Regions from separate parts of the Pantoea sp. X-Soil-YNGN-785 genome, predicted to be linked through region 1. Evidence: predicted binding sites of a transcription regulator. Region 1 holds the regulator's gene; each other region holds the start of a gene.
What was found. Region 1 encodes CRP, which controls carbon source genes, mostly activating them, when cyclic AMP is high. Its sites were predicted from a motif close to ATGTGANNNNNNTCACAT; they were not measured.

Region 2: a site for CRP is predicted at 3,369-3,386, ahead of AC6I8E_RS01400 (YjcB family protein). Genes of this name have one in related genera too.
Region 3: a site for CRP is predicted at 1,906-1,923, ahead of yrbN (protein YrbN). Genes of this name have one in related genera too.

The regions. Positions count from the first base shown of each region.
Region 1 covers NZ_AP035942.1:3,605,241-3,611,733, reverse strand. The annotation lists gene AC6I8E_RS16870 (YccS/YhfK family putative transporter) at 1-1,926, opposite strand, end outside; gene crp (cAMP-activated global transcriptional regulator CRP) at 1,984-2,616, opposite strand; gene AC6I8E_RS16860 (OsmC family protein) at 2,920-3,324, shown strand; gene AC6I8E_RS16855 (phosphoribulokinase) at 3,844-4,713, opposite strand; gene AC6I8E_RS16850 (YheU family protein) at 4,775-4,993, opposite strand; gene AC6I8E_RS16845 (hydrolase) at 4,998-6,011, opposite strand; gene AC6I8E_RS16840 (LysE family translocator) at 6,070-6,493, shown strand, end outside.
Region 2 covers NZ_AP035942.1:316,819-323,311, forward strand. The annotation lists gene AC6I8E_RS01385 (transposase) at 1-187, opposite strand, end outside; gene AC6I8E_RS01390 (oligosaccharide flippase family protein) at 712-1,968, shown strand; gene AC6I8E_RS01395 (ATP-grasp fold amidoligase family protein) at 1,977-2,927, shown strand; gene AC6I8E_RS01400 (YjcB family protein) at 2,982-3,263, opposite strand; gene soxS (superoxide response transcriptional regulator SoxS) at 3,519-3,944, opposite strand; gene soxR (redox-sensitive transcriptional activator SoxR) at 4,045-4,530, shown strand; gene AC6I8E_RS01415 (glutathione S-transferase family protein) at 4,570-5,235, shown strand; gene AC6I8E_RS01420 (NCS2 family permease) at 5,595-6,493, shown strand, end outside.
Region 3 covers NZ_AP035942.1:480,899-487,391, forward strand. The annotation lists gene pnp (polyribonucleotide nucleotidyltransferase) at 1-810, shown strand, start outside; gene nlpI (lipoprotein NlpI) at 940-1,824, shown strand; gene yrbN (protein YrbN) at 1,936-1,986, shown strand; gene AC6I8E_RS02150 (DEAD/DEAH family ATP-dependent RNA helicase) at 2,003-3,925, shown strand; gene AC6I8E_RS02155 (SDR family NAD(P)-dependent oxidoreductase) at 3,981-4,727, opposite strand; gene AC6I8E_RS02160 (AraC family transcriptional regulator) at 4,902-5,822, shown strand; gene AC6I8E_RS02165 (luciferase-like monooxygenase) at 5,823-6,493, opposite strand, start outside.

The DNA of each region.
Region 1 (6,493 bases):
CTCCAGGTCATCCAGCAGATTCACCTGTGAGCTTTCACCATCATATTCCAGCCGCTGCTGACACCGCTGCAGCGCAATTTCGCAGGATTGCAGATAGCGTTGAGCCAGCGAGGCGGTCAGCATCGTGTGCTCGCGCGCCAGAATCGTTATCGCATTGATATGCTCGACGATAAACTGACTGTGGGTGACCCAGAGCCGCATATCACTCAGATAGCGGGAGTTGAATGCCGGTTCCTGCATCGCCTGATTCAGTGAGTTAAACAGCGCATTGTGTGCCTGATTCACTTTCACGCGCTGATAAGCCAGTTTCTCTGGCGACTGTTCATCGCCCAGCAAGAGCCGCAGCGCATCCTGATAGGTTTCCAGCGCGTCGTGGGCGTTTTGCCGCAGTAAGCCGCTCTGCCACTGCGGCCACAGCCACAGCATCCCGCCAAAGGCGATCAGACAGCCCATCAGCGTATCCATCAGTCGCGGCAGCAGAAACTGTGCGCCATTCAGTGACAGCAGTTGCAGCGAGTAAACCGCCGTGACCGTAAAACCAATCATCGACCAGCCATAGAACTGGCGGGTAAAGCGATAGCTGATAAAGGTGATCGCCAGCATGATCAGCAGTACCAGTGACTCCGGCACCGCCAGCCGCAGCGTGGCAGCCGCAATCACCAGTCCTGCAAAGGTGCCCAGCGCCCGGTGCTGGATACGGACGCGGGTAGCGCTGTAGCCGTTCTGGCTGACGAACATAATGGTCATCAGGATCCAGTAGGGCTTAGGGATGTTGAAGAACAGCGCCAGCGCACTGCCCAGCATCAGCATCACCGCAAAGCGACCCGCCGTGCGCAGCGCCGACGAGCGAAACGAGAGATAACTGCGCAGCGCCGGTAACAGCGGCAGGCGGCGCTGGCGGTCTGCCATCAGGTCGCGCTGGTAAAGCGGCTTCTGGGTGCGCAGCACGCGCGCAATGCGGTTGAAGTGATAAAGACAGAAGTTACCCACCGGATTATCGGGGTGCTGATGGGCGATTTTCTCCAGCGCGCCGAGCTGTTTATCCATCGCAAAGCGGTCGGGTAACTGGTGATAAAGGATGTTATCCGCCAGTACCCGCAGTCGGGCCGAGATGGTTTTGGCATTCCAGCGGATCACCGCTTCAGCATGGCTCTGCTCCACCAGCTTTTGCACCTCTTCCGGGCGGTGCAGGCTGACCGAGATATGCTCCTGCAGATCGAGTGCCACCTGAAAAGCGCGCGTCAGCCGCTTATGGCTGTGATCGCGGCTTGCCGACAGCATGTGCATCTGCTGATAACAGGTGTTGATCAGATCGACCACTTTCTGCTGGTGAGCCAGCAGCGGCGGCAGCGCTTTTTCGGGATCGGTCAGCTGCGTCAGAAGGGTATATTTGGCGTCGCAGTAGTTGGCCAGCTCGCGGTAGATCAGGCTCAGGCTCTCACGCATCGGCTGCTCTTTCCACAGCCAGAACCAGAACCAGTTAAATACCCCATACCAGAGCGTGCCGCCGATATAGAGCAGCGGAGTGACATAGATGGGCATGCGGCCAATCAGGCTGAGGGTAAAGATGGCGGCAATAAGGGTGCCGGGCAGCAGGCGACCATGCAGCGGGCTGATCTCACCGGTGACGCCAAGCAGCAAAGGCATAGCGAAGAGGATCAGCGGCAGTGGAATCGCATGCAGGGTGAGCCACTGGATCAGAAAACTGCCGAGGGCAAACAGGCTGCCGCCTACAATCAGACGTTTGAAGAAGCGTTTATGCGGAGTATCAAGACCGGCGATATTGCAGCAGGCGGGCACTAACGAGAACAGCAGACCTTTTTGCAGGTCGCCAGCCAGCCAGCCCAGCGCCACCGGCAGACAGAGCACCAGCGTTTGTCGCAAGGCGTAGTTAACTTCAGGATGGTAAATGATTCGACGCCACATCGGCCCAACACAAACAATAACGGCGTGATGTTGCCATCACGCCGTGGATGACAGGAATTAGCGGGTGCCGTAAACGACGATAGTTTTGCCGTGTGCGGAGATCAGGTTCTGATCTTCCAGCATCTTCAAAATACGGCCCACGGTTTCACGTGAACAACCCACAATCTGGCCAATTTCCTGACGAGTGATTTTAATTTGCATGCCGTCGGGATGCGTCATGGCATCTGGCTGCTTCGCCAGGTTAAGCAGAGTCTGTGCAATGCGTCCGGTGACATCGAGGAAAGCGAGATTACCCACTTTTTCAGACGTGACCTGCAGGCGACGCGCCATCTGCGAGGAGAGTCGCATCAGGATGTCGGGGTTAACCTGGATCAGCTGACGGAATTTCTTGTAAGAAATCTCCGCTACTTCGCACGCGCTTTTCGCACGTACCCAGGCGCTGCGCTCCTGACCTTCTTCGAACAGGCCAAGCTCACCAATAAAATCGCCCTGATTCAGGTAGGAAAGAATCATCTCTTTGCCTTCTTCATCTTTAATCAGAACCGCGACGGAACCTTTCACGATGTAGTAAAGCGTTTCTGCTTTTTCACCTTGGTGAATCAGCGTACTTTTGGATGGATACTTGTGAATATGGCAATGGGACAGGAACCATTCGAGTGTAGGGTCTGTTTGCGGTTTGCCGAGAACCATTCGCTATTATCCTCTGTTGTAATCGTGCCCAAAATACAGGGGGCAGTTTTCCCTGTCAGGCGGTGAAAGCTTCAAGCGTTTCCTTTTCAGGAAATTATTCGGGCCGCATCAGGCGCAGTGCGCATCATTCTTCCCGGCTTCGCCATCGGGTGACGAAAAATATTTTCAGCACTGTTTGTAGCACAGCTTTTGCCGACTGTCTTCTGTTGTCTCGCTTCAGCTACGGGCGGATTTCTCTGGATTGCTGTTTACCAGGTGAAAGCGTACTCTGGCGACAAAACAGCGTATTCCGGAGCAAAAATCATGCAGGCAAGAGTGAAATGGGTAGAAGGGCTGACATTCCTCGGAGAATCCTCATCCGGCCATCAGATACTGATGGATGGGAATTCGGGTGATAAAGCGCCCAGCCCAATGGAGATGGTGCTGATGGCGGCGGGCGGATGCAGCGCGATTGACGTGGTTTCAATTCTGCAAAAAGGCCGCAACGATGTGGCTGATTGTGAAGTAAAACTGACCTCAGAACGTCGTGAAGAGGCGCCGCGAATCTTTACGCACATCAACCTGCATTTTATCGTGAGTGGAAAAGCGCTCCAGGATAAAGCGGTCTCACGCGCCGTCGATCTTTCGGCGGAAAAATATTGCTCTGTGGCCATCATGCTGGGTAAAGGTGTGACGATTACGCATAGCTATGAGGTGGTTGAGCTGTAGTCATTGCAGACCTGCTAACTTCACTTCCAGTGTCTGCTGCAGGTTGCTTTAAGACTGTGCCTGCGCAGAGAACCGGGTCAGATCGGAAAGACGCAAAAACCGCCATCCATGGCATGCTCGGCCCGCGCAATTACGCACCTCATCCCTGAGGTGCGTCCGTAGCCGGGCCAACGCGTTGCGTTGTTCAAAAACGCTCCCGGCGTTTTTGTCCCTGGCGCGGGACGCTTTCCTCTTCTGACCCGGTTCCCTGCGTGTTGAGCTTATCTATTGCTGTCAGATTCTTTGTGCCCATGGTTTGTCTGTAGCGGTCTTACTGAAACCGGATGCGGTTGCCGGACGTGAAGCGAAGGGAGCATACGCCTGTAGCAAAGCATAGCGGGCCAGGGATGGCGGTTTTGCATCTTTGCGAAAGGCGTATGCTCCCTGAAGCCTGCTCAGCAGTAAGCCTTTATCCGCAGAAAAGCCGGTTTGACATTTTTGCGAAAGGCATCTGCTATCTGAGGGTTTTTTGCTGGCCTCTTACTCAATCCGTTTACCTTCCATCAGCCGCTTCACCAGCGGGCCCATGATCAACTCCATCGCCAGCCCCATTTTGCCGCCAGGCACCACCAGCGTATTTATGTGCGAAATAAACGAACCCTGCAGCATTGCCAGCAGGTACGGGAAGTCAATGTCCTCCAGCCCCTGAAAGTGAATCACGACAAAGCTCTCATCCAGTGACGGAATGGCGCGGGCTGCGAACGGGTTGGAGGTATCAATGGTTGGAACGCGCTGAAAGTTGATATGGGTGCGTGAAAACTGGGGCGTGATGTAGTTGATGTAATCTTCCATTGAGCGCACCACGGAATCCATCACTGCTTCACGTGAATGACCGCGCTCGCCGGTGTCGCGCACCAGCTTCTGAATCCACTCCAGGTTAACAATCGGTACCACACCCACCAGCAGATCGACCTGTTCCGCCACGTTGTGCTGCGCCGTCACCACACCGCCGTGCAGCCCTTCATAGAAGAGAATATCGGTGTTCTGCGGTAACGGCTGCCAGGGCGTAAAGGTGCCGGGCACCTGGTTCCACGGCACCGCCTCATCGTAGGTGTGCAGATATTTACGCGACTGCCCCTGCCCGCTGTGACCATACTCTTTAAAACTCTGCTCCAGCAGGCCAAAGTCATTGGCTTCCGGGCCGAAGTAGCTGACATGACGTCCCAGATCGCGCGCCTTACGAATCGCCATATCCATTTCCGGGCGGGTAAAGCGATGAAAGCTGTCACCTTCAAGCTCCGCCGCATGCAGGTCAAGCTGCTGAAAGATTTTGCGGAATGCCAGGCTGGTAGTGGTGGTTCCTGCGCCGCTGGAACCGGTCACCGCGATAATGGGATGACGTGCAGACATAGAAAAGCTCCCTGTGAGGTCGGACGATGAGCATTGTTATCATGAAAGGGTGCCGGGTGCATCAGCCACGAAATTCTTTGCGCGGCATGATATTGACCGATTCATGCAGTTCCGACCATACCAGCACCACTTCACCGGTTTCCAGCTGGCGTCGCACATCAGCCACCTTGTCCAGCAGACTACGTTCATGCTCGCCATAGTCAGTGCCTTCTCGCAGCACAAAGGTTTCAATCAGATTTTCAAGGGTCTCAGGAGAGACCTGTTGCCAGGGAATAATCACGAGATCAGTTATCCAGAAAAGGGGCGATCCACTGCGGGATGCGCTGTTCCAGCCACATTTCGGGCTGGCGTAATGTCCCGCCGACAAAACCGACGTGGCCGCCGTGTGGTGTCAGTTGATAAGTAATAGTGGCAGATAATTGGCTGCTGTGCGGGATCACCTCATCACTCATAAAAGGATCGTCTTTGGCGTGGATGATCAGCAGCGGTTTCTCTGCGTGCTTCAGCCAGGGCATGGCGCTGGCACGATGATAGTAATCGGCTGCATCGACAAAACCGTGGGCACGGGCAGTAATCGCATCATCAAAATCGCGCAGTCGCCGCAGTGCTTTTAGCTGCGCCAGATTAACCGGCAGCGTATCCGGCCAGGCGTGCAGTTTACGGCGGGCATTTTTCTTCAGCTGCGCCAGCAAATAGTATTGATAGAAGCGTGAGAAGCCGCGTTCCAGTTTTACGCTACACGGCTCCAGCAGCAGCGGGGCGGAGACAATGACGCCTGCATCCACTTCGGCAGCTGCGCCCTGCTGGCCCAGCAGGCAGCCCAGCATATTGCCGCCCAGCGAAAAACCGATGGCGACGGTCGGCACCTGGCCCCAGCGACGCAGCCAGTGCAGGAAAAAGCGGGCATCTTCCGTTTCGCCGGAGTGATAGATACGGTTTAGCCGGTTAGGTTCGCCGCTGCAGCCGCGAAAATGCATCACTACTGCCAGCCAGCCGCGCGCACGGCAGATGTTCATCAGGCCATGAATATAGGGGCTGTGAAAGCTGCCCTCCAGCCCATGAAACAGCACGACGCGCGGTTTATGCTGCGCCAGTTGTGGATCTTCGCTCCAGGCGAGATCGACGAAGTCGCCATCCGGCAGATCGAGTCGCTGCCAGTGAGGAACGAACGTGACACGGCGACGCAGCAGGCGCGGCAGCATCGTCTGAAGGTGGGCGTTACGCAGGCTGTCAGGCGGCGTGAATTGCTCGTTTTCCGGTCCGGTAAATTTCATGTGGTAAAAGCTTGTCTGTTCCATATCACACTGTTAGCTTCGATAAGTTTTTTCTTGCAAGGGTAAGGAGTACCCGATTGCCATGGAACTGAGTCTTTTCTTATCAATGTTGGGCTTTCTTTGGGTCGCGGCGATTACGCCCGGGCCTAATAATATGTTACTCACCGCCTCAGGCGCTAATTTTGGCTTTTTGCGCACCATTCCGCTGATGATCGGCATCATGATCGGCATGCAGGTGATGCTGCTGATGGTGGCCTTTGGCGTTGGCGGTCTGATCCTGCTCTATCCGTCTCTGCACCTGGTGCTGAAGATCGCTGGTAGCCTCTATCTGCTCTGGCTGGCGTGGAAGATAGCGACGTCCAGCTATGAAAAGCTGGAAACCGATCAGGCACCGGATGCGCCGATGCCGTTCTGGCAGGGTGGGTTGCTGCAGCTTATCAATCCTAAGGCCTGGCTGATGGCGCTGGGCGCGGTCGCCAGCTTCAGTCTGGCGGGTGATGCATATC
Region 2 (6,493 bases), 680 kb from region 1:
GTTTTTCTTCCAGCTCCTTGATTTTTCTGCCTTCTTCCGAAGACAACCCAGAAAACTTCTTTTTCCAGCTATAGAACGTGGCTTCAGAGATGCCTAACTCTTCACAAATCTCTCTGACTTTCACGCCCGATTCAGAAGCTTTAATGGCATTTGTGATTTGATCTTCGCTGTATCGTGACTTTCTCATAAATGCTCTTACCTTTCTTATCGATTAATGGATGAGAATGACTTTAATAATTTCTGGCACTGTAAGATTTTATTAAGGCAGTATTAAAGTGCGCGAATTGAATTGCGAAGCCTAAATTAAGATATTTAGAAGAAATATCATCATGGGATAAATCTTATTTTATTCTTATCCGGGGAGCGTGCCTTCCTGGAGGCGGGTTTTTGTTATAAATTCATCGCATCCAAAATACGAAAAAATTCTACGTACAGTGGATATTTAGCTTCGCCGACTTGATTAATATGCCGGTATAGCTCTTTAAGGTTGTTTTATTTTCAGCCTGAAATCGTTTCCATCAGAAGTGATTCGCGCCATTTATAATAAGAATTATCCTGAATTCACTCTCCGGATCATGATTTACATCTCAATTTTCGGACCAGTTTGGTCTGAAGTCATACATTTTCGCCAGGCCCACTGAGCGCTTATTAATTCGTTACAGGGATGTTGTACCGAAGCGGTTGTAGTTGAGTAATACTAAGGAAGAGTCGATGAAATTGAGCGTAATGTCTAATGCCGCCTGGATGATGTCTGAGAAGATCATCTCCGTTTTTGGCGTCATTTTTGTGACGTCTTACGTGGCTAAATCCTTTGGTCCAACGGTGTTTGGCCAGATGGCGTTTTCTACTTCACTATTTGCCATGGTGCAAACCGTCGCAATCTTTGGCACCGAAACCATTCTGTTTAAGCGCGTCAGCAAAAATGCGTCGAAAGGCCTGCGCCTGATGACCATCGCCCGTACGCTGCGCATGGTGCTATTGCTGGTCACGTCGGTGCCAGTCTTAATTTGGGTCTGGTACAACATGCAGGAAAACTTCCTGGCGTTTGCACTGGCCTCATTTGTTGCCTCGGTTTTTGTCACCCAGGACACCTTCAGCGTTTATAACAACGCACGTCTTGCTTCGCGTCTTAACACCATCGCTAACGCTGTGGGCATGCTGCTGAGTTTCGGCATCAGCTTTACCGTCGCCTGGCTGCGTCTTAATCCGCTCTGGCTGACGCTGTCGATTGTTGCCGTGACGCTGGTGCCTTACCTGATCAAGCGTCACAACTTCTATCAGGACCATCAGGATCAGATGCCGCCGCGCGAAAAGCGCACCGCCTATCTGCGCTATCTGATGTATGCCGGTCTGCCGCTGGCGATCTCCAGCATCTTTATCTCGGTGCAGGTTAAAGCGGCGCAGATGTTTCTGGCAGGCACGGCGCCTGCGCGCGACCTCGGTCTGTTTGCGGCGGCAAATACCATTTCCGCCTCCTGGATTTTTATCCCGGTTGCGCTGATCACCTCCTGCTTCACTGAAATCTTCAGGGAGCGCGGCGAGGTGGCTATTAAGCTGGCTGCCCGGCTCAATGGCTACGTTATGGCAGTTTCATTGCTGATGCTGCTGGTGATTTCGCTTTACGGCGAGCAGATCATCATCGCGTTGTACGGACCGGAATACACACAGTCAGGAAGTCTCATTACGTTGCTGTCGATAGCGACCAGCTTTTCGGCAATGGGGACCGTAGCGTATCGCTACATGGTCAAAGAGGGAGGATTTAACTACTTGCTGAGGAAAATCATCTGCCTGATGGTCATCAGTCTGCCGCTCTCCTGGTGGTTGATCCAGGGTCACGGCATCATGGGGGCCGCGTGGAGCGTTTTCCTTTCAGAACTTTTGTCCCTGACCGTAATGAATTACTTCTTTAAAAACGGCGTCATTCAAAAGATTCAGGTTTCCTCACTCAACTACAAAACATACAAATGAGGTCAGATATGCTCAAGTTGAAAGAAGAACTCAGAAAAAGTGTGCAGTACTTTATCAAGAAGATGCCCTGGGCTTATCAGGACCGCATCTACTACTTCCATAAGTTCAGAAAGCTGCCCAATCTGCGTCAGCCAAAAGTGTTCAACGAGAAGGTGTTGTACCGTAAGTTTATCTTCGGCGATTACCAGAACTACGGTCGTCTGTCAGATAAGTACTCGGTGCGCGAATTCATTGCTGAAAAAATCGGTAATGAATACCTGATCCCGCTGGTACACGAAACCACTGACCCGACCACGCTGAACAGCCTGCCTTGCTGGAAGGGAACGGTGATCAAGCCGAACCACGCTTCCAACATGGTAGAAATTCTGCTGGAAGAGCCGGACGCGTTGCGCAAGCAGCAGATCATTCATGACTGCTATCGCTGGCTGAAGACCGACTTCGCCAACGAAGCGCGTGAGATTCACTATCGCTACATCAAGCCACGCATCCTGGTTGAGAAGTACATTGGTGATGGCAAAAGCGCGCCGATCGATTACAAGTTTCATATGTTCAACAAGCGTGATGGCCGGTTCGAATATGTGCTGCAGGTGATCTACAACCGCTGTCAGCCGCTGCTGTCGATGAATTTCTACGTGAATAACCTCAATGAGGCCTATCACAAGATTCGCGATACCGGTCTGGATGTTTCACCGATTATGCCGTCACTGGAACATGCGCTCGAACTGAGCAAAAAGCTGGCCAGTGATTTCGACTACGTGCGTGTGGACTGGTATATCCATGACGAGCACATCTACTTTGGCGAACTGACCTTCACCCCAGGTGCAGGGCTGGTTACCGGATTGGATCGTGGTTTAAACCAGATGATGGGAGATATGTGGATTCAGGACCGCCGCGGAACGCAGAGCCCGGGCGTTACAGTGCAGGATGTTAATATCCCTGCCATGTTGAAGAAAATTTAAGTTCACACAGCAATATAAAAAACCCCGCTAAGCGGGGTTTTTTATGCGTAAAAATCAGGGCATCGGCCAGTCAGCAGGCGCCTGGCTCATCGCATCAATAAAGGCGTGCTTTGAGATTTCCACGAAGTTGTGCACGTTTTCCATGCTCAGGGTAATGCCCATCAGACCGGTAACAAACCAGCAGGTCATGCCTAAACCAATCCCGCCACACATAAAGGCCATCACGTGACGGCTGTCCTGACGAAGTTTGGTTTTCAGGGTGCTGGCAAAAAACATCATGATTGCGCTCAGCAGTTCCCAACGCATAACAAGAAAACTGGCGGTTAACGTAGCCATCGGCCGGACCTCAATATCAGTAAGTATTCCTGACAATCTGCGGACATCACCGGCGACAAAAAAGTGTGTCAGGTAGGACTTTTTTGCCGTCAACCCAGGTTCAAAGTGTGACTTGGGTCACATTATATCACCCGATTTTAAATTTTGAACAAAATTTGACTCTTGTATGGTAGTGACGTGCGGAAAAAGTGAGCAGCAGAAGAAGAACGGCGGGGGAAATCAGGCAGATGCGCCCGGAGCGGGCGCAGCAAAGAATTAACGGACCGGGCAGCACTCGCCGGTGGTGCGCTGGGTAAAGCTGGTAATGCCGTCGTTACAGCCAAAACTCAGCAGGCGAGGGCGCTGAATCGCCTGGCGGCGCATGGTGTGGCGGTAAGCTGTCGGGGTCTGTGAAAACTGACGACGAAACACCCTGGAGAAGGTCTGCTGCGAGTCATAGCCATATTGCATCGCGATATCAAACACCGGACGCTGTGTCTGCGATAGCGCTTCTGCGGCCAGCGTCAGGCGGCGCTCACGAATATAGCCACCCAGCGTCTGTTTCGTCACGGAACGGAACATACGCTGCAGGTGCCATTTCGAATAGCCTGATTTTGCCGCAACCTCATCAATCGACAGGCTCTTATCGAGGTTCTGGTCAATCCAGTCCGTCAGGGAATGAATGATCTCTTCTTGCATCATGGCCTCATCCTTCTGGTGCTTAATAAGGGGTAATGGGAGTTTAGGGGTTTCAATGGAGAAGGAGTATAATTCCTCAAGTTAACTTGAGGTAAAGGGTCTGATGAAAAAAGAACGCAACTATCCAAAACCGGTTTTAACACCCGGTGAAGTGGCGCGCCGCAGCGGTGTGGCGGTCTCGGCGCTGCACTTTTATGAAACCAAAGGCCTCATTTTCAGCACCCGTAACAGCGGTAATCAGCGCCGTTACAGCCGCGACGTGCTGCGACGCGTGGCGATCATCAAGATTGCGCAGCGCATTGGCATCCCGCTGGCGACGGTCAGCGACAGTCTTGACCACATTCCGCCCGATAAGCGCATGTCGACGACGGAATGGGATGCGCTGACCCGGCACTGGCGCGAAGAGCTGGATAAGCGCATTGAAACCCTGACTCGCCTGCGCAATGACCTGGATGGCTGTATCGGCTGCGGCTGCCTGTCGATGCGCGACTGTCCGCTGCGCAATCCTGGCGACCGGCTGGGTCAGCAGGGCTCGGGTGCAGTGCTGCTTGACCCGGAACAGGATGATAAACATCCGCCTGTGGAGTGATGTCTATACTTGGTGAAGGTCAACACACAGGGAATCATGATGATCACCGTTCACCATCTTGAAAAATCGCGCTCGCATCGGGTGCTGTGGCTGCTGGAAGAGCTGGAAGTGCCGTACCAGATTAAACACTATCAACGCGAACCCACCATGCTGGCCCCGGAGGCGCTGAAAAAAGTGCATCCACTGGGAAAATCGCCGGTCATTACTGACGGAAACCAGGTGGTAGCTGAATCGGGTGCTATTCTCGAATACCTTGAAGGGAAATATGATCGCGAATTCCGGCTGAAAGTGAGTGATGAGGCGTCACGGTTACAGTGCCGCTACTGGCTGCATTATGCTGAAGGCTCACTGATGCCGCTGCTGGTAATGAAGCTGATCTTCGGGCAGATGGGCAAAGCGCCGGTGCCGTGGCTGCTGCGTCCGGTCGGCGCGGCATTTGGCAAAGGGGTGCAGAAGGCGTTCCTGGATAAACAGCTTAAGCCGCACAGGCAGATGATCGAACAGCATCTGGCGGCGCATCCCTGGTTTGCCGGTGAGCGTTTTACCATTGCGGATATCCAGATGAGCTTTCCGCTGCTGGCACTGGCGCGCCGTGCCGGACTCAATCAGATGCCCGCCACCGGGAAATGGTTGCAGACGGTGCAGCAGCGCGCCGCCTGGCAACGCGCGATTGCGCAGGGCGGCGAGCTTTCGCTGCCAGGTTAATCGTCTCTCTCCACCGGCGCGTGCTGTACGATCACCGCTGCGCCGGTGTAAATCCTCTCTTTATATGACATTAAGTTTATGGCCTCAGCGTTTCAGACTGGCTTCAGCCGGGTGTCGGCCAGCCTGTTACGCCCAATCTTTATGCCAAAGAATCTCCCTCTTAGAGTTGAAAACGTGGCGCTAAACGCCGGATAATCGTATGCCTTTTTATCTGGCCGCTTTTGACGGCTAATTATCTGCGGCAAGGTAAACGTTTGCCTGGCGGGTTAATCCCGACAGTGACGCCGTTTACCCGCTTATTCCAGGGACAGCGATGGTCGCAGAGCGATCCACACAACAAAAATTTTTGAGGCTCAACTATGTCAACTGAATCACGCCCGGCCAGTGGAAAACTGGACGCCTGGTTCTCGATCTCGGCGCGCGGCAGCAGCGTGCGTCAGGAAATTCTGGCCGGACTCACCACCTTCCTGGCGATGGTTTACTCCGTCATCGTGGTACCAGGAATGCTGGGCAAAGCCGGTTTCTCCCCCTCCGCCGTGTTTGTCGCCACCTGTCTGGTCGCCAGCTTTGGTTCCATCCTTATGGGACTGTGGGCCAACCTGCCGATGGCGATTGGCTGTGCCATCTCCTTAACCGCCTTTACCGCTTTCAGTCTGGTGCTGGGTCAGCATATCAGCGTGCCGGTGGCGCTGGGCGCAGTGTTCCTGATGGGCCTGCTGTTTACGCTGATCTCCGTGACCGGCATTCGTGCCTGGATTTTGCGTAACCTGCCGATGGGCGTGGCGCACGGCACCGGCGTCGGGATTGGCCTGTTTTTGCTGCTCATCGCCGCTGATGGCGTGGGTCTGGTGGTAAAAAACCCGGCTCCGGGCCTGCCGGTAGCGCTGGGTCACTTCACCACTTTCCCGGTGATGATGACGCTGCTGGGACTGGCCGCGATTATCGGACTGGAGAAGCGCCGGGTACCGGGCGGCATCCTGCTGACCATTATCGCTATTTCGCTGCTGGGCCTGATCTTTGACCCGTCGGTGACATATCAGGGACTGTTTGCCCTGCCGAGCCTGCGTGACGCCAGCGGTCAGTCGCTGCTGTTCAGCCTCGACATCATGGGTGCGATGCAGCCTGTGGTGCTGCCCAGCGTGCTGGCACTGGTAATGACGGCGGTCTTTGACGCCACCGGCACCATCCGCGCGGTCGCAGGGCAGGCTAACCTGCTGGATAAACAGGGCCAGATTATCAATGGCGGTCGTGCGCTGAC
Region 3 (6,493 bases), 850 kb from region 1:
GTCTGCGGTGCCTCACTGGCGCTGATGGATGCAGGTGTGCCAATCAAAGCCGCCGTTGCCGGTATCGCAATGGGTCTGGTAAAAGAAGATGAGAAGTTTGTCGTTCTGTCAGACATTCTGGGCGACGAAGATCACCTGGGCGACATGGACTTCAAAGTAGCCGGTAGCCGTGAAGGTATCACCGCGCTGCAGATGGACATCAAAATCGAAGGCATCACGCGTGAAATCATGCAGGAAGCCCTGAACCAGGCCAAGGGTGCGCGTCTGCACATTCTGGGCGTCATGGAACAGGCTATCAGCACACCGCGTACCGAGATTTCTGAATTCGCTCCACGCATTTACACCATCAAAATCAGCTCTGACAAGATCAAAGATGTGATCGGTAAAGGCGGCTCAGTGATTCGTGCACTGACCGAAGAGACCGGCACGACGATTGAAATCGAAGATGACGGCACCGTGAAAATCGCTGCGACCGATGGTCTGAAAGCGAAAGAAGCGATTCGTCGTATCGAAGAGATCACTGCAGAAATCGAAGTGGGCCGCATTTACAGTGGTAAAGTGACCCGTATCGTTGACTTCGGTGCCTTCGTTGCTATCGGCGGCGGTAAAGAAGGTCTGGTTCACATTTCACAAATCGCTGATAAGCGCGTTGAGAAAGTGACTGACTATCTGCAGATGGGTCAGGAAGTGCCGGTTAAGGTGATGGAAGTGGATCGCCAGGGCCGCGTACGTCTGAGCATCAAAGAAGCGACAGAATCTAAGCCGCAGACTGAAGAAGCTGCAGCGGTGACCACGCCTGACGCTGAATAAGTCGTTGCTGATTTGCCCCTCTTTGCCTGGCAGAGAGGGGCGTTTGTATCATCGCGAGGGCGGGAATCCTTGTGCACAGCAGGCGGATGACAGGATGGTTATCCCAATGTTTGTATTCGGGAGTGGGAAATGAAGCCTTTTCTGCGCTGGTGTTTTGTTGCGACAGCTTTGACGCTGGCAGGATGCAGCAACTCCAATTGGCGTAAGAACGAAGTTCTTGCAGTGCCTTTACAGCCCACACTGCAGCAGGAAGTGATACTGGCGCGCATGGAACAAATTCTTGCCAGTCGCGCTCTCACCGATGATGAACGCGCACAGCTGTTATATGAGCGCGGAGTGTTGTATGATAGTTTAGGTCTGCGGGCATTAGCGCGGAACGATTTTTCGCAAGCGCTGTCTATAAGACCAGATATGCCCGAAGTGTTTAACTACTTAGGCATATATTTAACGCAGGCGGGCAACTTTGATGCCGCCTATGAAGCGTTCGATTCTGTACTTGAGCTTGATCCAACTTACAACTATGCGCATTTAAACCGTGGTATCGCCCTCTATTACGGCGGTCGATACAAGTTAGCGCAAGATGATCTGCTGGCGTTTTATCAAGACGATCCTAACGATCCTTTCCGCAGTCTGTGGCTCTATCTCGTTGAACGTGAGATGGATGTCGACAAGGCAAAAGTCGCGCTTCAACAGCGTCACGACAAAGCGGTCAGAGACCAATGGGGATGGAATATTGTCGAGTTCTACCTTGGAGATATCAACGAGAAAACGTTGATGGAAAGTCTCAAGGCGGACGCAACGGATAACACCTCGCTCGCTGAACATCTCAGTGAAACCAACTTCTATTTAGGTAAGTACTACCTAAGTCTGGGGGAGAAGGACGACGCGAAAGCGTTGTTCAAACTGGCGGTGGCCAACAACGTTAACAACTTTGTTGAACACCGATACGCATTGTTGGAACTGGCGCAACTCGGCCAGGCACAAGACGATTTATCAGAATCTGACCAGCAATAGCTGACGAACTTAATTTGCCTGTAAAACCTGTTAAGTCATCATCTTAAGGGATGAAGGCTTTTCTGTTCGTCAAAACTTCTAATTTGAGCCGGTTCACACTTTTTGATGAAAATGACTGAAAGTTTTCACGACGAGTTATGTAGACTGGCCGCCGCAATCTAAGAGGCACGTGTACTACATGACTGATATTCAAACCACTTTTGCTGACCTTGGCCTGAACGCCGACATCCTTGAATCACTGAATGGCATGGGCTACGTAAAGCCATCCCCAATCCAGGCTGAGTGTATTCCTCACCTGCTGGCGGGCCGTGACGTGTTAGGCATGGCGCAGACCGGGAGTGGTAAAACTGCGGCGTTCTCTCTGCCGCTGTTAAACAACATCGACCCGACTGTTAAAGCACCACAGATCCTGGTGCTGGCACCGACCCGCGAACTGGCGGTACAGGTTGCTGAAGCAATCACTGAATTCTCTAAGCACATGCGTGGCCTGAACGTGGTTGCCCTTTACGGCGGCCAGCGTTATGACGTGCAGCTGCGCGCTCTGCGTCAGGGACCACAGGTTGTTGTGGGTACCCCTGGTCGTCTGCTTGACCACCTGAAACGCGGCACGTTAGAACTCTCTAACCTGCGCGGTCTGGTGCTGGATGAAGCTGATGAAATGCTGCGTATGGGCTTCATCGAAGACGTTGAAACCATCATGGCTCAGATTCCAGCCGGTCATCAGACTGCGCTGTTCTCTGCAACTATGCCGGAAGCGATTCGTCGCATCACCAAACGCTTCATGAAAGATCCACAGGAAGTGCGTATTCAGTCAAGCATGACAACGCGTCCTGACATCAGCCAGAGTTACTGGACCGCTTACGGTCGTAAAACAGACGCACTGGTTCGCTTCCTGGAAGCAGAAGACTTTGATGCTGCCATCATCTTCGTGCGTACTAAAAACGCAACGCTGGAAGTGGCAGAAGCGCTGGAGCGTAGTGGCTATAACAGCGCCGCGCTGAACGGTGATATGAACCAGGCACTGCGTGAGCAGACGCTGGAGCGCCTGAAAGATGGTCGTCTGGACATCCTGATTGCAACCGACGTTGCGGCCCGTGGCCTGGACGTTGAGCGTATCAGCCTGGTTGTAAACTACGACATCCCGATGGATGCAGAATCATACGTTCACCGTATCGGCCGTACCGGTCGTGCCGGTCGTGCTGGCCGTGCGCTGCTGTTCGTTGAGAACCGCGAGCGTCGTCTGCTGCGCAACATCGAACGTACCATGAAGCTGACTATTCCTGAAGTCGAGCTGCCTAACGCAGAACTGCTGGGTGAGCGTCGTCTGGCCAAGTTTGCCGCTAAAGTTCAGCAGCAGCTGGAAAGCAGCGATCTGGATCAGTACCGTGCTCTGCTGACTAAAATGCAGCCGGAAGATGAACTGGATCTGGAAACTCTGGCAGCCGCACTGCTGAAGATGGCACAGGGCGAACGTCCTCTGATTCTGCCACCAGAAGCACCACGTCCTGCACGTCGCGAATACCGCGATCGTGACGAGCGTGATGGCCGTCGTGACAGCCGTGAAGCGCGTAGCGATCGTGGCCCACGTGAAAGCCGTGACAGCCGTGATGGCGATCGTCCACGTCGCGAACGTCGTGACGTTGGCGAAATGCAGCTGTACCGCATCGAAGTGGGCCGTGATGATGGTGTTGAAGTTCGTCACATCGTTGGCGCTATCGCTAACGAAGGCGACATCAGCAGCCGTTACATCGGTAACATCAAGCTGTTCGGTAACCACTCGACTATCGAGCTGCCGAAAGGCATGCCAGGCGATGTGCTGCAGCACTTCACCCGTACGCGTATTCTGAACAAACCGATGAATATGCAGCTGCTGGGTGATGCACAGCCAAACGAAGGCCGTGGCGATCGTCGTCCAGCCGGTGCTGGCGGTGAGCGTCGCAGCGGTCCTGGCGCAGCCAACCGTGAAGGTGGTCGTCGCTTCTCTTCAGAGCGCCGTGAAGGTGGTCGTGAAGGCGGTGGACGCACTTTCAACCGTGAAGGTAGCCGTGGTCCACGTCGTGAAGAAGGCGCAGCTGCCGCTCCACGTCGTCGTGATGCATAACGATTTAACGTCGTAACGAAAAGGGAAGCCGCTGGCTTCCCTTTTTTTATGCCTGTCAGGCACCGCCGCTGATCATGACGCGCTCGCCGCTGACATAAGCGGACTCTTCAGACGCCAGAAACAATGCAACCTGCGCCACATCCTCCGGCAGACCAAAACGCCCCAGCGGGGTAGCCGCCAGCAGCTGTGCCTTGAGCTGCGGGCTCATCCTCTTCGCGGCCAGCAATCCTTCGGTCAGAATCATGCCCGGTGCCAGCGCGTTAACCCGGATATTTTTTGCGCCCAGCTCGCGCGCCAGCCCCTGAGTCAGCGTATCCACTGCACCTTTGGTGGCCGCCCAGAGCACGGAACCTGGCGTACTGTTTTTACTGTTCAGGGCGCTGAGGTTAATAATGCTGCCGCCGTGCGCGGGAAAGTGACGAATTGCTTGCTGACAGACCAGCAGCGTGCCGAGCAGGTTAACGTTAATCTGCTGCTGCATCTCCTCTGGCGTCAGCGCCGCAAACTCGCCATGATGAAAACTGCCCGCATTATTCACCACAATATCGGGTGCGCCGAAACACTCTGCGGTGGTGGCAAACAGCCGTTCCACGTCCCGCAGATGAGAAATATCAGCCTGTACCGCCACGGCTTCACTGCCCAGCGTGACGATATCGCTCACCACGTCTGCCGCTCCCACCTCGTCCTGACGATAGTTGACCACGACCCTGGCGCCCGCTGCGGCGAACGCGATGGCAATCGCTGCACCAATCCCTTTTGAGGCGCCTGTCACCAGTGCGATTTTGTTCTGCAGTGCTTTCATTATGTCATTCTCCGCCGTAATGATTGCGTCGAAAGACTATGCGCGCTGGTGACGAAAAGCGGGTAGCGCAATCCTGCAAGCTTTTTGCACGATCCTGCAAAAGTGCGGCAGCAGGACAGGCATTTCGCCTGACGTCAGGTAATATCGGCAAAGAGAGCGGAAGGGGAGAACACAGTGACAGAGAGTGACAAGTGGCAGGCGCTGGCACAGTTAATTGCCCGTCATGCGCCGGAGGATGGCCGGCATTCCAGCGCCATCGATTGCCTGTTTTTTGGCCGGGTTTCAGCACCCACTGAGCCGATGCACTTTGCTCAATGGGCCAGTTTTGCGCTAGTGGCGCAGGGCAGCAAAGCGCTGCATATGGGTGATGAGGTGCTGCACTATGGACCGGGGGATCTGTTGCTGGTGACGCTGGATATGCCAGTGCGCGCCTGCGTCACTGTCGCCACGCCGGAAAAGCCGAATCTCGGTATAGGTATCGCGATTAATGAATCCCGGCTTATGCGCTACCTTGAACAGTTTCCGCCAGCGCTGCCGCTGTCAACCGCAGGCAATGAACGTGGTGTCACCGTGCATAAGGTTTCACCTTTGCTGGTGGATGCGGTCATCCGGCTGGTGCGTCTGCTTGACCATCCGGAAGATATTGAGGCGCTGGCCCCGCTGATTGAGCAGGAAATTTTCTACCGGCTGCTGACCGGGCCGGAGGGATCGCGCATCCTGAACATGGCGCTGGCTGAGCGGCCGGGTAACCGGGTGGCGCAGGCAGCTCGCTGGCTGCGTGAGAATTTTCATCAGCCGCTGAAGATAGACCAGCTCGCCAGCAGTGTCGGCATGAGTATCTCTTCGCTGCATCATCACTTCAAAGCCGTCACGGCCATGACGCCGATGCAATATCAGAAACAACTGCGGCTCAACGAGGCGCGACGTCTGATGATGGTGGAAAAGCTGGATGCCGGTACCGCAGGCTATCGGGTGGGCTACCAGAGCGCATCACAGTTCAGCCGCGAGTATCGCCGCCTGTATGGGCAATCTCCGGCCAGGGACAGTCGTCAGCTGGCGGTGAGCCCGGATACCCTGCGCCCACCGCAAAACTGATTACAGGCTGTTTGCCGCTTCCATCGCAATGGCAAAGGAGCGCAGGCGTGCCTCGCTGTCAAAAATCTGACCATTAACCATAATTTCATCCGCCTGCGTTTCACGCATCAGCGAGGCCAGGCCATGACGCACCTTGTCGGTATCGCCTACCAGCGACATGCTCAGCGCCTGCTGCACGCCATACTGCTCTGACGGCGACCAGAGGTTATCCATGTTTTCAACCGGTGCCGGCAACGGGCCAGGTTTGCCGCGGCGCAGGTTAATAAACTGCTGCTGCTGCGAGGTAAACAGGAAGCGCGCATCACGTTCATTATCAGCGGCAACCACGTTAATACAGACGGTGGCATACGGCTTGTCGAGACGCGCTGAAGGCTGGAAGTTCTCACGATACACGTGCAGCGCCTGGAACAGCTGGTCAGGCGCGAAATGGGAGGCAAAGGCAAATGGCAGGCCCATTTTCGCTGACAGCTGGGCGCTGTAAAGGCTGGAACCGAGCAGCCAGACCGGGATCTTCAGGCCCAGACCCGGCACTGGCTGAACCGGCAGCTGCGCATCCGGGTCAGCATCAAACCAGTGAATCAGCTCAGCCACATCTTCGGGAAAGGTGTCAGCGTGCATGCTGGCCTGGTGACGGCGGAGCGCCATCATGGTGCGCTGGTCAGAACCGGGCG